One region of the Pseudomonas sp. rhizo66 genome, then DNA from elsewhere that is predicted to be linked to it. Evidence: riboswitches for the same ligand, from Rfam matches in the RefSeq annotation. Region 1 holds a riboswitch; each other region holds the start of a gene.

Region 1 (3,413 bases):
TCTGCCCGGTGCCGCTGGCCGAGCCGCTGACCCGCGCCAGCACAATCACCAGCACGAACGCCGTGACCGCGCCGGCAAAGGCACCGACCGACAGCGAGATCAACCCGGCACCGACGCCAAGCAGCGCCACCATTACCGCCCCGGTCGAGGCGCCGGCAGAAATGCCCAGCAGATACGGATCGGCCAACGGGTTGCGCAGCAGCGACTGCAAAATCACTCCGCAGGTGGCTAACCCGGCACCGCATGCCGCCGCGACCAATGCGCGGGTCAGGCGGTAGTTCCAGACGATGCCTTCATCGATGGGGTCGAGCACGTGCCCGGCGCCCCATAATTTGTTGGCCAGTACTTGGCACACCACGCCCGGTTCAATCGAGGTTTCACCAATGGCCACGCCGGCGATCACTGCAATCAACAGGGTCGCCAGGGCCAGGAGCGTGCGGATCAGGCTGGCACTCATTGCGACAGGTCATAGCCGTTGATGGCCGTGGCCAATTGCTCGATGCCATCGAACATGCGCAGGCTCGCCTGCAGGGCCATGGCGTCGAGAATGATGATGCGGTTGTGTTTCACCGCGTCCATGTTGCGCGTGACAGGGTCGCTGCGCAGGAAGGCGAGTTTCTTTTCATAGTCGTCGGCGGGGAAGCGTCGACGATCCATGCGCGCGATGACCAGGAAGGTCGGATTGGCCTTGGCGATGGTTTCCCAACCGACCGTTGGCCACTCTTCATCGGACGCCACCACATTGCGCACGCCGAGGGTGCTGAGCATGAAGTCGGGAACGCCTTTGTGTCCGGCCACGAAGGGCTCGATGTCCATTTGTGCACTGGAGAACCAAACCAGCGCGCTGGCATCCTTGAGCTGTTTGCCTTGGGCGGTGGCGATCGATTTGGCGAGGCTGGCCTTGAGTTGATCATTGAGCTGCTGGCCACGCTCCTGAACGTCGAAGATTTGCGCCAGTTGGCTCACGCTCTTGTAAATCGTGTCGATGCGAAACGGAGCCAGCCGCGTACCATCGGCGCCGACCAGGTTGTCCTTGGCTTCGCAATCGGAGGGCAGCAGATACGTTGGAATCTTCAGCTCATGAAACTGCTCGCGAGTGCCCACCGCACCTTGCGGGCCGACCATCCATTCCAGCTCCACGGCGACCAGTTGCGGGCGCTTGCCGATCACCGATTCGAAACTCGGCTCGTTGTCGGCCAGGCGCTCGATCCGGTCGTTCTGCGCCTTGTACTTGTCCAGCACGTTGTTGAACCACAGCGAAGTGCCGACGACTTTGTCGCCCAGACCCATGGCGTAGAGCATTTCCGTGCCGGCCTGGCCGATGGTCACGGTGCGCGTCGGGGCCTGCGGGAAGGTCAGGGTGCTGCCGCAATTCTCGATCGTCAGCGGATAGACAGTCGGTGCCGCCTGCGCCAGGGCGCAAAGGCTCAGGCCGGTGATGAGGGTGGCAATGCGGGGCAGCAGCATGGGGCAGTCTCCGAGGGAACCGTACGGGGAGCGGGAGAGTACGGTCTGGAAACACACCATCGAACGCGGTCAGGGCAACCGCGCAAGGCCGGGCAGCAATCGAAGACGCGCACGGCACGATGTCCTTCCCGGACACCCCGCCGGTTAGTAGTCACTGTGCCGGCAGGTCTCCTGACTGATGCGTCATCACCTGGCTCCGGCCTTCCCGGGTTCACCCAGTGGCAGTCGTGGAGCAGGCTCGGCACCTACAGTTGCGGGGGCAGTTCCGATCAATGCTGTGCAAGCATCTCGGATTCCCTATTAGTCCCGTTCGGGAACCAGCGGCGGCATGGTAGTCGATCAAGCCGCTGAAGGGGAGACGAATCTGTCGCGGCGAGGATCAGTGCTGGCTCATCAAACCGTGCAACACGCCCAGACGCAGGCCCGGTTCCGACGGCAGCATTTGCGCGATGCCGAACACTTTGAACGCCGCCAGCATCAACACCAGACCGCCGGGCAAAATGCTCTGGCGGTGCGGTTGCAGGCCGGCGAGCTTGAGCTGTTGTACGTTGTTCACCTTCAACAGCAGCAGCGACAGGCGCAGCAGTCCGCCGTAGGTGATGCCGTCCTGACCGAAGTCGTTTAGGCAATTGGCTTTGAGCACTTTGGCAAGCATGCGCGCGGTGCCGGAAGAGCCAATGGTCTGCTGCCAGCCTTGCGCACGGTAGCGTCGGGCAACTTTTTCAAACTGCAGGATGGCGAAGCGTTCGGCCGCCTGTAGCGCGCCGGCAGACACATCGCCGCCGCGAAAGAACCGCGTGCTCAGGGTGCCGCTGCCGATGGCGATGCTTTCAGTGAGCAACGGTTGTGAACCCTGGCCGAGGATCAGTTCGGTCGAACCTCCGCCGATGTCGACCACCAGGCGCAGGTCCTCGGCGCAGGGCAAGGCATGGGTCACGCCGGCGTAGACCAGTCGCGCCTCTTCATGGCCGCAAATGACATCAATGGGAAACCCCAGATGCCGCTCGGCACTGGCGAGAAACAGTTGCGCGTTGTCCGCCTCGCGCACTGCACTGGTCGCCACCGCACGCACTCGGCCAGCCTCGAAGCCGCGCAGCTTCTTGCCGAACCGCGCCAACGCCTGCCAGCCGCGATCCAGGGCCAACGCATCCAGTGCGCCGCCGTCAAAGCCTTCGGCAAGGCGCACCGGCTCGCGCAGGGTTTTCACTTCCTGAATCATGAAGCCTTTTCGGCTGCGTACTGACTGGCCGATCATCAGGCGAAAGGCATTCGAACCCAGGTCGATGGCGGCAAACAGCGAGGCGTCGTCTTTCATGGGAATCCTTGCAGAGCATCCGCCCGAAGGCTCAAGACGGTTTGCGAGGATTCTGCCGTGATCTTGATGACATCCTGATGACGGGGCAGGGTCGGTTGAATGAATTTGCGGCTGTCATGACACTGTCATTATCCGGCGTCTATGCTGAGGCCAATACATCGCGTGTTCTTAAAGTTTTTGCTGCCAGATTTGGCAGCTTTTTTTTGCCTGAAATTTGAGCGAGGGCCTGCCCCGCCTGATCGTTCCCACGCGGAGCGTGGGAACGATCATCAGCAAGATCAAAAGATCGCAGCCTTCGGCAGCTCCTACAGGGGGCGTATTTGCAATTTTCAATAGAGGTTGGCTAATATACGATCCATATACACATCGTATCGGATCCATATATGGGCATCGTAAAGATTTCAGAGGACATGCACGAGAACCTGCGTATCTCCAGCAACGCCCTCAGCCGCTCGATCAACGCGCAGGCCGAGCACTGGATGCGCATCGGCATGCTCGCCGAACTGCACCCCAACCTCGACCACAGCGCCATTTGCCGCTTGCTGATCCGCGCCGAACAGAACGGCGGGCTGGATCTGCAACAACTGACTCAGGAAGCCGTCAGCGCATGAGAAACCAGATCAAGATCAAC
Region 2 (3,413 bases), on a different contig from region 1:
GCCTTGCTCGCTGTCGCGCCAGCCGGGCTCGTTGTCCTGCGCGCAGATTGCCTGAATCACCGGGATGTTGCGGCGAAACGGCCGCAAGTGCGGCGCTTCAGGACTGGACTGGGCAAACCCGGTGGTGTTGAGAATCACCCCGGCCTCGACCTCGTCCAGCCAGTCCTCGACCACCGCCAGGCAGCCGGGCTCTTTCAAACTGGCCACCGCAATCGGCAGCGGATTCAGCCCCGCCGCCTGCAAGCGCTGGCAGAACACATCGATAAACGCAGTGTTCGCCGCTTGCAGATGCGAGCGGTAAAACAACACCGCCGCGACCGGGTGCTCGGGCAGCCATTCGGCTTGCCAGTCACTCAGTGCGGCGGTGGTTTTGTTCGGGTGGTAAATCGCCGTGCGCGGCAGGGTTTGCGGTTCTTCCCAAGCATAATCGCGAGCCAGCCAGCGGTTGGCCAGACAGCGGAAGAAATCCAGCGCATTGCCCAGGCCACCCTGACGCAAGAACTGCCAGAGGCGATCACGATCCACGGCGTTGACGGTGCTCAAGTCACTGAGTTCCGGATCAGGACGGTCATCGCCCGGCACCAGAATCAGCTGCACACCACGCTCAGACAGTTCGACCAGACGCTCGACGCCGTAACGCCAGTAAGCGATGCCGCCGTGCAACGAAATCAGAATGACCTTGGCATGACGCAGCACTTCGTCGACGTACAGATCGACCGAAGCGTGATTCTGCACCTGCATCGGGTTGGCCAGACGCAGGCTCGGGTAATCCTCGGGCAATTGCTGCGCGGCCTCGGCGAGCAGCGCCAGACTGGAGTCGCCGCTGCACAGGATCACCAGCTCGGCGGGGGTTTGGCCAAGGTCGGCAATGTTGTCATCCGAGACGAAACCGCCGGGCTGGGTCCTGAGCAGGTGCATGGCTTAAACGCTGAGCGCGGCGCGCAGTTGCGCTTCGAGTCGGGCGGCGTCGAGTTCCTGGCCGATCAGCACCAGACGCGTGACGCGCGCTTCATCGGCGCCCCACTGACGGTCGAAATGCTTGTCGAAACGCGTGCCCACGCCCTGGATCAGCAGACGCATTGGTTTGTTCGGGATGGCCGCGAAACCTTTGACACGCAGGATACCGTGCTGAACCACCAGTTGCGTCAGGGCGTCGAGCAGCAGGCTTTCGTCGGCTTGCGGCAGTTCGATGGAGATCGAATCGAAAGCGTCGTGATCGTGGTCATCGTGGTCGTCATCACCGTCGTGGTGATGATCGTGATGGCTGTGACGGCTGTCGATGTGTTCCTCGGACCCGGCGCCGAGGCCGATCAGCACGTCCAGCGGCAGACGACCGTTGCTGGCTTCGATGATTTTCACTGCTGGCGGCAGCTCTTCGGCGACTTCGGCGCGGACACGAGCGAGGTCTTGCGCGCTGGTCTGGTCGGCTTTGTTGAGGATCACCAGGTCGGCGCTGGCCAGTTGGTCGGCGAACAATTCGTGCAGCGGCGATTCGTGATCGAGGTTCGGGTCGAGTTTGCGCTGGGCATCGACCTGATCCGGGAACGCGGCGAAGGTGCCAGCAGCGACGGCCGGGCTGTCGACCACGGTGATCACCGCGTCAACGGTGCAGGCGCTACGGATTTCCGGCCACTGGAAGGCTTGCACCAGCGGTTTTGGCAGGGCCAGGCCCGAGGTTTCGATGAGGATGTGGTCGAGGTCGCCACGACGGGCAACCAGTTCGCGCATCACCGGGAAGAACTCTTCCTGAACGGTGCAGCACAGGCAGCCGTTGGCCAACTCGTAAACGCGGCCGGTGGCTTCTTCTTCGGTGCAACCGATGGTGCATTGCTTGAGGATTTCACCGTCAATGCCCAACTCGCCGAACTCGTTGACGATCACCGCGATGCGACGGCCCTGCGCGTTGTCGAGCATGTGCCGCAGCAGCGTGGTCTTGCCCGAGCCAAGGAAGCCGGTGACGATGGTGACGGGGAGTTTGGCCAGTGTTTTCATCGGTATGCCCTTTGGCAAGCGGCGGGCATACGGGACGAGTACCGGCAACGCGCGTGCGCGCCGGAAGCATTCGCCACCGGATCACCCCGCCCGGTTGTAGTGAGAATCTGTGACGAGGCAGGTCTCCTGGCTGACGGCGTTCAGGCGCTGGGCCTGGCGTTGGCTGCGCCTTCCCGCTGGCTCATCGATTGAGCTGGCAGTGGCATGGCAGCGAACATCACCGTTCACAGTTGCGGGGGCAGCCGCGGCATTGACCGCGTTCCCTTCTTAGCTCCGGCATACGCCGGAGAACCTCGAATGCGCAAGGCTACGCATGCACGGCAGGCGGGTCAACGCCTGGATCATTGTGGTTATAAGGGCACCAACTTTTTCATCTAATGATCGCGAACACTTCTCACTTAAAAAGTAGTTGTAAGTTATGTCTTACATGCCCTATCCGTTACATAAGAAAACTACCACCGCGTTAAACCCTGAAATAGAGCGGCCGCGTGCATTCGATTACATATCTTTACAAAAACCAAATTGATAAATCAATACAAGATATGAACGATGAGTTCGCACAAGGACTATGAGTCTCTCAAGAAAGGATTTCTTGCATGGCTGATTATTATCAGTATTTGATCCTGCCTGTTTCTTTCCTGCACCCATGGGTATCCACAACATGAGTGCCGGTAACGCGTTACGGCTTGCAAGTGATGCCGGACTAAAGGAACTTTCCGAACTACTGCGCAATTGCCACTATGCGCACAGCGCCCATTATCCAGCATTGGATGTAGCACTGCTGGGACGCGAAGCATGCCGGGCATTCAATGCAACCTGGGAGCATTTGCATACCGACGCGTATCTCAGCGCAGAGAACGGTCTTCGCGAACGACGCATCTGCAAGTTCCAGTATCGCCAACGGGAACGCCAGTGGACGGCGCTGCAAGACTGCCACTTTTTTCAAGCCGAGACCGACAACCCGCTGTTGGGCGGGGTGCAGCGCACCTACACCCGCTGCGAGGCGACGTTCATTGACTCCCCGGTTCTGCAGACACTGCTGGCCGCCGACCTGGCACTGATGGACATGGCGCTGGGCCCGCGCGACTGGCTCGTGACCTGCCATCAGTTCCGTATCCTCTGCGATCAAGGCAATGCTGGCCAGGCCACCCCTGAGGGCCGACATCGCGACGGGCACGATTTTGTCTTTCAACACCTCATTCAACGCCAGCATGTCATCGGTGGCGAAAGCCGGATATTTGATGAAGAAGGTGGCCAAGTATTCAGTGCAACTTTGACTGACTATCTGGAAACCGTCGTCTTGAATGACCGAATACTTCTGCATGAAGTTTCCCCACTGCAAACATCGAGCATTAATTCGGATCGCGGCAGTCGCGATATGTTGATTATCGACTTCGACCTGGCGGACTACTAATGAATCA
Region 3 (3,413 bases), on a different contig from region 1:
CGACGCCGCCCGCTGCACCCGTGATCAACAGGCACTTGCCCTGCCCTGAACCCTCGGTGACACCGAGACGGTCGAACAACAGTTCCCAAGCGGTGATCGACGTCAACGGCAATGCCGCCGCATCCGCTGCAGTTAATGAACGCGGTTTGTGCCCGACGATTCGCTCGTCCACCAGGTGAAATTCGCTATAACTGCCGGTGCGGGCAAGGGAGCCTGCGTAGAACACTTCGTCGCCAGGCTGAAACAGCGTCACTTCAGCGCCGACCTCGCGGACGATGCCGGCGGCATCCCAGCCGAGGATTTTCGGTTCTTTGGTGAAAGTGCCGGCGCGCACTTTGGTATCGACCGGATTGACCGACACGGCTTGAACCTCTACGAGCAAATCCCTTGGGCCGGGAGTCGGCACCGGGAGGTCGATGTCCTGCAACGACTGCGGATCCTCAATGGGCAAGGCGTGTTGTGTGAAGGTGATGGCTTTCATGGAAACTCGCTGTCTGAAGAGCTGATGTGCTCGCTTGTCGCCATCTTCGACTTCCCAAGCACAAAGAAAAACCAGCAGAATGCGCCAACACTTTCACTGCAGGAGTGAAAATGATCCGCATTGATGATCTTGGTTTGTTCACCCGCAGCGCCGCGCTGGGCAGCTTCACCGCTGCCGCCCTTGAGGCGGATTTATTGCCCGGTCAGGTTGCCGCGGCGATCAAGCGACTGGAGCGTGAGCTGGACGTGCGCCTGTTTGCGCGCACCACCCGCAGCCTGCGATTAACCGCCGAGGGCGAGCAATACTTGCCCACCGCCCACTCGGTGCTGGAGGCGCTCAAGCAAGGCAAGGAAAACCTGCGCGGTGAAACCGCCACGTTGCGTGGCGTGCTGCAAGTGACGGCGCCGTCGGATCTGGGGCGCAACATTTTGCTGCCGTGGCTCACGCTGTTTCGCCGCCAGCACCCGGAGCTGACCTTGCGATTTTCCCTGTCGGACCAGATGGCCGACTTGTTTCGTGACCCGGTAGACGTGGCGATTCGATACGGCTCGAATGAAGATGCCAACTACGTGGCGCTGCCGCTGGCACCGTGGAACCGGCGAGTGCTGGTCGCCGCACCGGAATACGTGGAGCGCCACGGATACCCGCAAACGCCGGTCGATCTGCACAACCACCCTTGCCTGCTCTACCAGCAAGGTGGCCGGATCTACGACAAGTGGAGCCTTGGCAGTGAAACGATCCAGGTCTCGGGACCGCTGTTCAGCGACGACGCCGACATCGTGCGCCGCTGGGCGTTGAGCGGCGAAGGCATCGCCAACAAATCCTGGCTGGACGTGAGTGCAGACGTGATCGCAGGACGACTGGTCGTGCTGCTGAAGGATTTTCCCGGCAATGCCTCACCGTTGAGCCTGGTGTGCCCGCATCGCAAGCAGATCACCCCGGCGGTGTCTCAGCTTTATACGTGGTTGAGTGGCCAGTTTGTCGCTCTGGAACGCATTCAATAGACTTCCTCCGTTGGTTGACACATTGACGAGACGCTCGTCGAATGTTCAGATGCCGGCCAGTTTCAGGTGTCCCATGCCGCCGTGCATGGGGTGAAACGGGAAACCGGTACGTTCTTTTCGAACAAGTCCGGTGCTGCCCCCGCAACGGTATGCGCGTGATGCTTTCAATACACCACTGTGGCCACACAGCCATGGGAAGGTGAAAGCCTCGATACGCGCGAGCCCGGAGACCGGCCTGGAAAGTGTTTGGCAAAATCCTGCGGTGGGCGGGCATGGGCCGGTATTGGCTGTGCGCGATGCCTTCTCTTGCATGCTCTTCTGCGAAGATCCTTTTCGAGAAGACAATGATTCGACCTTTCTACACCTCGGCTCCAACGTTCTTGTGCGGCTGCCTGTTCAGCCCTGTGCTGCTGGCCGACGACGCGCCACTGCAACTCAATCAGCAAATCGTTTCTGCACCGTCGGTGGAGTCCACCACCGTCGCCGACATGGCCAGATTCGGCAGCAAGGTCGAGATCGTCAGCCGCGAGCAGATCGAACGCGCCGGCCCCAGCGCCGATGTCAGCCGCGTGATGCAGATGTTCATTCCCGGCTTGTATGTCGCGCCGAAAAACGGCCCGTTCGACTACGGCACCTATTCGCTGCTCGGCGGGCGCAACGACGACACGCTGATCCTGCTCGACGGCGTGCGCCTGAACAATCGCCTGTATGGCGGCCTCTATCTGGACACCCTGCCGGCCAACGCCATCGAGCGCATCGAAGTGCTCAAGGGTGGCCAGAGCCTGTTGTTCGGCACCCAGGCCGTGTCCGGCGTGATCAATATCGTCACCCGCAGCCCGCAGTCGCGCAAAGCCTCCGGCGAGGTGAATCTAGGCGTCGACAGCTTTGGCGGCACCACCGAAGACGCCCGCGTCGAGAATATCTTCACTAACGGCTTTGGCGATCTCGGTCTGCTGGCGTACGTCAGCCACAACGTCTCCGACGGTTACCAGCCGTACCGCAACCGCGACCTGAAGAACGTCAGCGAGAAAAAACGCGCCTACGAAGTCACCACGTTCGGCGGCAAGGCAATTCAGTCGTTCGAGGATGATTCGCGACTGGAACTGTTCTACCAGTACGCCGACGCCAACCTCGACTTCGCCCGCCCGCTGGACAATCACCAGACCAACAACGACCGCGTGCAGCAGATCGCCACAGCGACCTTCGAACAAACCCTCAATGAACGCCTGAGCTACTTCGTCAAAGGCCATATCAACGACTGGGACACACGTTATACCCGCGTCAACAACGTCAATGGCAGCGGCACCAGGGTCATTAATCACAACGACTATTGGGGCTTCACCGACTGGGGTGTGCAGGCCGAAGGCAAGGCTCAATTGCCCGGCGGCCATGTGCTGGTGTTCGGCACCGACAATCAATGGTTCAAGGGTCAGGACGATGTGTTGATCATCGACAACGACAAGGCCGAAGCCCACGCGTTCTACACGCAACTGCGGCCGCAAATCGACGCCCTGCCCGACTGGCACCCGAGCATCGGCGTACGTCACGAAGCCATGAGCGGCGGCGACGGCGCCACGGTCGGCATGCTCACTTCGCTGTATGACCTCAACGACAACTGGTCGGTGCGCGGCCAATACGGTAGCGCCTACAAACTGCCGAACGCCGAGCAACTGTTCGTCAACGAGCCGGGCGACGAGATCGGCAATCGCAACCTGAAGCCGGAAAAAAGCCGCAACGCTGAACTCGGTGTCGACTACAAAGGCCTCTTGCTGGACCGTGAATTCAGCGCCAGCGTGACCCTGTTCAAACGCAAGATCGATGACCTGATTACCCTTGACGACATTCACTGGGTCAACGGTGAAGGCCTGGTGCGCATGCGTGGTTTCGAGGCCGACGCCAAGCTCGCGCTCAACGATCGGTGGAGCCTG
Region 4 (3,413 bases), on a different contig from region 1:
GTTCAAAGCCATTGCCGATCTGGCGCCGGTTACCCGGCATCTGCACATTGCCGACCTCAACAACACCCACCATCAACATCTGCCGATTGGCGAAGGCAACTTGCGCCTGAGCGATGTGCTCAATCGCTTCGCGGTCAACGGCTATCGGGGTGTGGCCGTGGTGGAAGAGTTCATTCCGCGCTTCTCCACCGAGTACTACCTGGAAAAAGCCCTGGCCTACAAGAACGGCGTAGAGCAATTGCTGGCCGGCTCGCGGCACAGCACTCATGCTGGTTGAGTCGAACCTGGCAAAACCGGCGTCGCGCAGCGAGATCGCGACCGGTATCCGCGATGCGCTACCGTTCGTCTTCTCGCTGCTGCTGACCTTCACCCTGATCGGCATGCTCGGGCGCCGCCATGGTCTGGATCTTCCGGCCATGGTGGTTTTCAGCGGTACGGTAATGGCCTCGCCGTTGCAACTGACGCTGCTGGAAACCCCGGCGCACCTGCTTAACGCCTTTGGCGTGCTGGTCTCGGCGCTGAGTATCAACTTGCGTTTTCTGGTCTTCACACTGAGCCTGAAATCCAGCCTCCAGGGCCCGGTCAAAGCGTTCGTCCCCGCCCTGGCGGTGATGGCAAATGCGGCTTTCACGTTGATGTCGATCCGCAAGGATCAGCAACCGATCAGCCGCCCGTATGCCAACACCGTGTGCTTTCTGCTGTACGCCGCCGCCCTGCTTGGCACCGTGGGCGGGTATTGCTTCGCCAGCGTGGCCGACAACGCAGTGATGGATCACGTCAGTGTGGTGATCGCGATTTTCATCAGCGCTTCGCTTGGCAAGATGGCCCGCGACCGTCACAGCTTCCATGCGCAATGGATTGCCGGCCTGGCCACCGCCGCGAGCTTGCTGTGGCTGGGCGAGGTCAGCTTGCTGCTGGTGCTCGCCATCACCGTTCTGACGAGCTATGTCTATGATTGAACCTGGTACTTTCTGGCTGTACGTACTGATTTGCGCGCTGGTTTCGATCGTATGCCGCTTGCTGCCGCTTGCCGTCGATGTCGAACGGCTTTCGGCAACTGCCCGCGCTTTCATCGATCGTCTGGGAAAATACACATCGGTGGCGATGCTCGTCAGCCTGCTGGCGGTCTCACTCTACCCTTTGGCCAGCCAGCACCTGACGGCCATGCCATGGATCCTGCCGGTGGCGTTGGCGTGGCTGCTGAGCCTGACGCGAATCAAATCCTATTATGCGTTCCTGATGGCGCTGGGGGTGTACGTCCTGCTGATCATGCGCTAGGCGCCGATTGACTCAAATCCCCCGCCCATGCTCTCCTACACAACTTGTTACGGGTGCCCTTCACAGGGTGAAACGGGAAACCGGTGAATCATGTGCTTTACTCAAGCCCATGTCAGTCCGGTGCTGCCCCCGCAACGGTAAGCGAGCGAAGCGTCAAAACCACTGTGTCAGCAAGGCATGGGAAGGTGACGCTTGCAGGTCGGCCTGACGCCAACCCCTCGTGAGCCCGGAGACCGGCCCGCAACACACAGCCCGCATTTGTGCGGCGCTGCACATAACAAACCCGCGGTGGGCGGGCGCTGTTCGAACCTCTGCGAGCCCAGCCCGCCGGGGTTTTCATGCGCTCTATTCACCCGCTGACACTCCAGAGGGAAGCGCCATGTCGATCATCAGCAGCACCGGCAGCAACACGGACAAAATCGCCAGCACCACCACCCTGAGCCAACGCCTGACCGCCGCGATCTTCGCGTCGATCCTCGGCGCCAGTCTGGTTTACTTCGCCGGTTTCTCGCACATCGAAGCGGTGCACAACGCTGCCCACGATACCCGCCACAGCGCCGCGTTCCCGTGCCACTGAGGCCTGCCGACATGATCAAGCGTATCGCGCAAACTGCAGGTTTCACCGGTCTGCTGGCCGCCCTGCTCCTCACCTTACTGCAAAGCTTCTGGGTTTCGCCGCTGATTCTGCAGGCCGAAACTTTCGAGAAATCCGAGCCGATAGCGGTTCACGAACACGCCGCTGGCGTGGCTGCGCACAGCCACGATGCCGAAGCCTGGGAGCCGGAAGACGGCTGGCAGCGCGTGGTTTCGACCACGGGTGGCAATCTGGTGGTGGCCGTCGGTTTCGCCCTGATGCTTGCGGGCCTGTACACCTTGCGCGCACCGACCAAAACTTCACAGGGCCTGCTCTGGGGCCTGGCCGGTTACGCGACGTTCGTGCTTGCTCCTACCTTGGGCCTGCCGCCTGAACTGCCCGGCACCGCTGCGGCCGATCTGGCTTCGCGGCAAACGTGGTGGATCGGAACGGCTGCTTCAACCGCTGCCGGCCTGGCCCTCATCGTGTTCAGCCGTCACTGGCTGATGAAACTGCTGGGCGTGGCAATCCTCGCCGTGCCGCACGTGATTGGCGCGCCGCAACCGGAAGTGCATTCGATGCTCGCCCCCGAAGCACTGGAAGCTCAGTTCAAAATCGCTTCGCAGTTGACCAACGTCGCGTTCTGGCTGGCCCTGGGCCTGATCAGTGCCTGGTTGTTCCGCCGCAAAAGCGATGGCCAATACCCCGCATGACCGATGACCGCGCAGTGCCGACCCTGGTCGTCGGCCTGGGCTGCCAGCGTGGCTGCCCGGCCAGCACCCTGCGCGCGTTACTCGATCAAGCGTTACAGGCGCATCGCATTGAGCTTGAGGCGGTGAAGGCGCTGGCCAGCATCGACTTGAAGCGTGACGAGCCGGGCCTGCAAGAACTTGCTGCACAACTGGCCCTGCCCTTGCTGTACTTCAGCAGCGACGAGTTGGCCAGTTACCAACAGCGGCTCAGTCACCATTCGCAAATCGCTTATGAACGCACCGGTTGCTATGGCGTCGCCGAAAGCGCGGCACTGGCCCTCGCCGAACAGCTGATTCAGGCCCCGGCAAAACTGCTGATTTCCCGGCAGAAATACGCTCAGGCCACGCTGGCATTGGCCGGCGCGGCGTAAAATCCCGATAATCCTCGCCATTGATCATGAGCGTTGTTCATCTGCAACGCGGTCGTGCCCTCTTTTACTCAGGATTCAACGATGACCGTCTACTTCATCGGCGCCGGCCCCGGCGACCCGGAACTGATCACCGTCAAAGGCCAGCGGCTGATCCGCAGTTGCCCGGTGATTATCTACGCAGGTTCGCTGGTGCCGGCGGCGGTGCTCGATGGCCATCAGGCGGAAACGGTGGTAAACAGCGCCGAACTGCATCTGGAACAGATCATCGAACTGATCAAGACCACGCATGCCAAGGGCCAGGATGTGGCGCGGGTGCATTCCGGCGATCCGAGCCTGTATGGCGCGATCGGTGAGCAGATCCGTTACCTGCGCGAGCTGAATATTCCGTTCGAGATCATTCCCGGTGTAACTGCCACCGCAGCCTGTGCGGCGTTGCTT

The links. Region 1 has a riboswitch for cobalamin ahead of QZR14_RS24445 (ABC transporter substrate-binding protein). Riboswitches for the same ligand answer to the same signal wherever they lie in the genome.
Region 2: another riboswitch for cobalamin. It lies ahead of cobW (cobalamin biosynthesis protein CobW); the one in region 1 lies ahead of QZR14_RS24445 (ABC transporter substrate-binding protein).
Region 3: another riboswitch for cobalamin. It lies ahead of QZR14_RS19420 (TonB-dependent receptor plug domain-containing protein); the one in region 1 lies ahead of QZR14_RS24445 (ABC transporter substrate-binding protein).
Region 4: another riboswitch for cobalamin. It lies ahead of QZR14_RS00260 (CbtB domain-containing protein); the one in region 1 lies ahead of QZR14_RS24445 (ABC transporter substrate-binding protein).

What each region holds. Positions count from the first base shown of each region.
Region 1 is NZ_JAUJWZ010000024.1:20,865-24,277, forward strand. It holds gene QZR14_RS24440 (FecCD family ABC transporter permease) at 1-445, opposite strand, end outside; gene QZR14_RS24445 (ABC transporter substrate-binding protein) at 454-1,467, opposite strand; cobalamin riboswitch at 1,612-1,804, opposite strand; gene QZR14_RS24450 (Ppx/GppA family phosphatase) at 1,847-2,782, opposite strand; gene QZR14_RS24455 (hypothetical protein) at 2,791-3,000, shown strand; gene QZR14_RS24460 (ParD-like family protein) at 3,166-3,393, shown strand; gene map (type I methionyl aminopeptidase) at 3,390-3,413, shown strand, end outside.
Region 2 is NZ_JAUJWZ010000001.1:83,849-87,261, reverse strand. It holds gene cobN (cobaltochelatase subunit CobN) at 1-918, opposite strand, end outside; gene cobW (cobalamin biosynthesis protein CobW) at 922-1,992, opposite strand; cobalamin riboswitch at 2,092-2,303, opposite strand; gene QZR14_RS00290 (2OG-Fe dioxygenase family protein) at 2,654-3,406, shown strand; gene QZR14_RS00285 (hypothetical protein) at 3,406-3,413, shown strand, end outside.
Region 3 is NZ_JAUJWZ010000016.1:130,337-133,749, reverse strand. It holds gene QZR14_RS19430 (zinc-binding alcohol dehydrogenase family protein) at 1-481, opposite strand, end outside; gene QZR14_RS19425 (LysR family transcriptional regulator) at 592-1,485, shown strand; cobalamin riboswitch at 1,533-1,738, shown strand; gene QZR14_RS19420 (TonB-dependent receptor plug domain-containing protein) at 1,830-3,413, shown strand, end outside.
Region 4 is NZ_JAUJWZ010000001.1:76,109-79,521, reverse strand. It holds gene QZR14_RS00275 (sugar phosphate isomerase/epimerase family protein) at 1-277, shown strand, start outside; gene QZR14_RS00270 (AzlC family ABC transporter permease) at 267-959, shown strand; gene QZR14_RS00265 (hypothetical protein) at 952-1,278, shown strand; cobalamin riboswitch at 1,313-1,534, shown strand; gene QZR14_RS00260 (CbtB domain-containing protein) at 1,658-1,855, shown strand; gene QZR14_RS00255 (CbtA family protein) at 1,867-2,565, shown strand; gene QZR14_RS00250 (cobalamin biosynthesis protein) at 2,562-2,975, shown strand; gene cobM (precorrin-4 C(11)-methyltransferase) at 3,057-3,413, shown strand, end outside.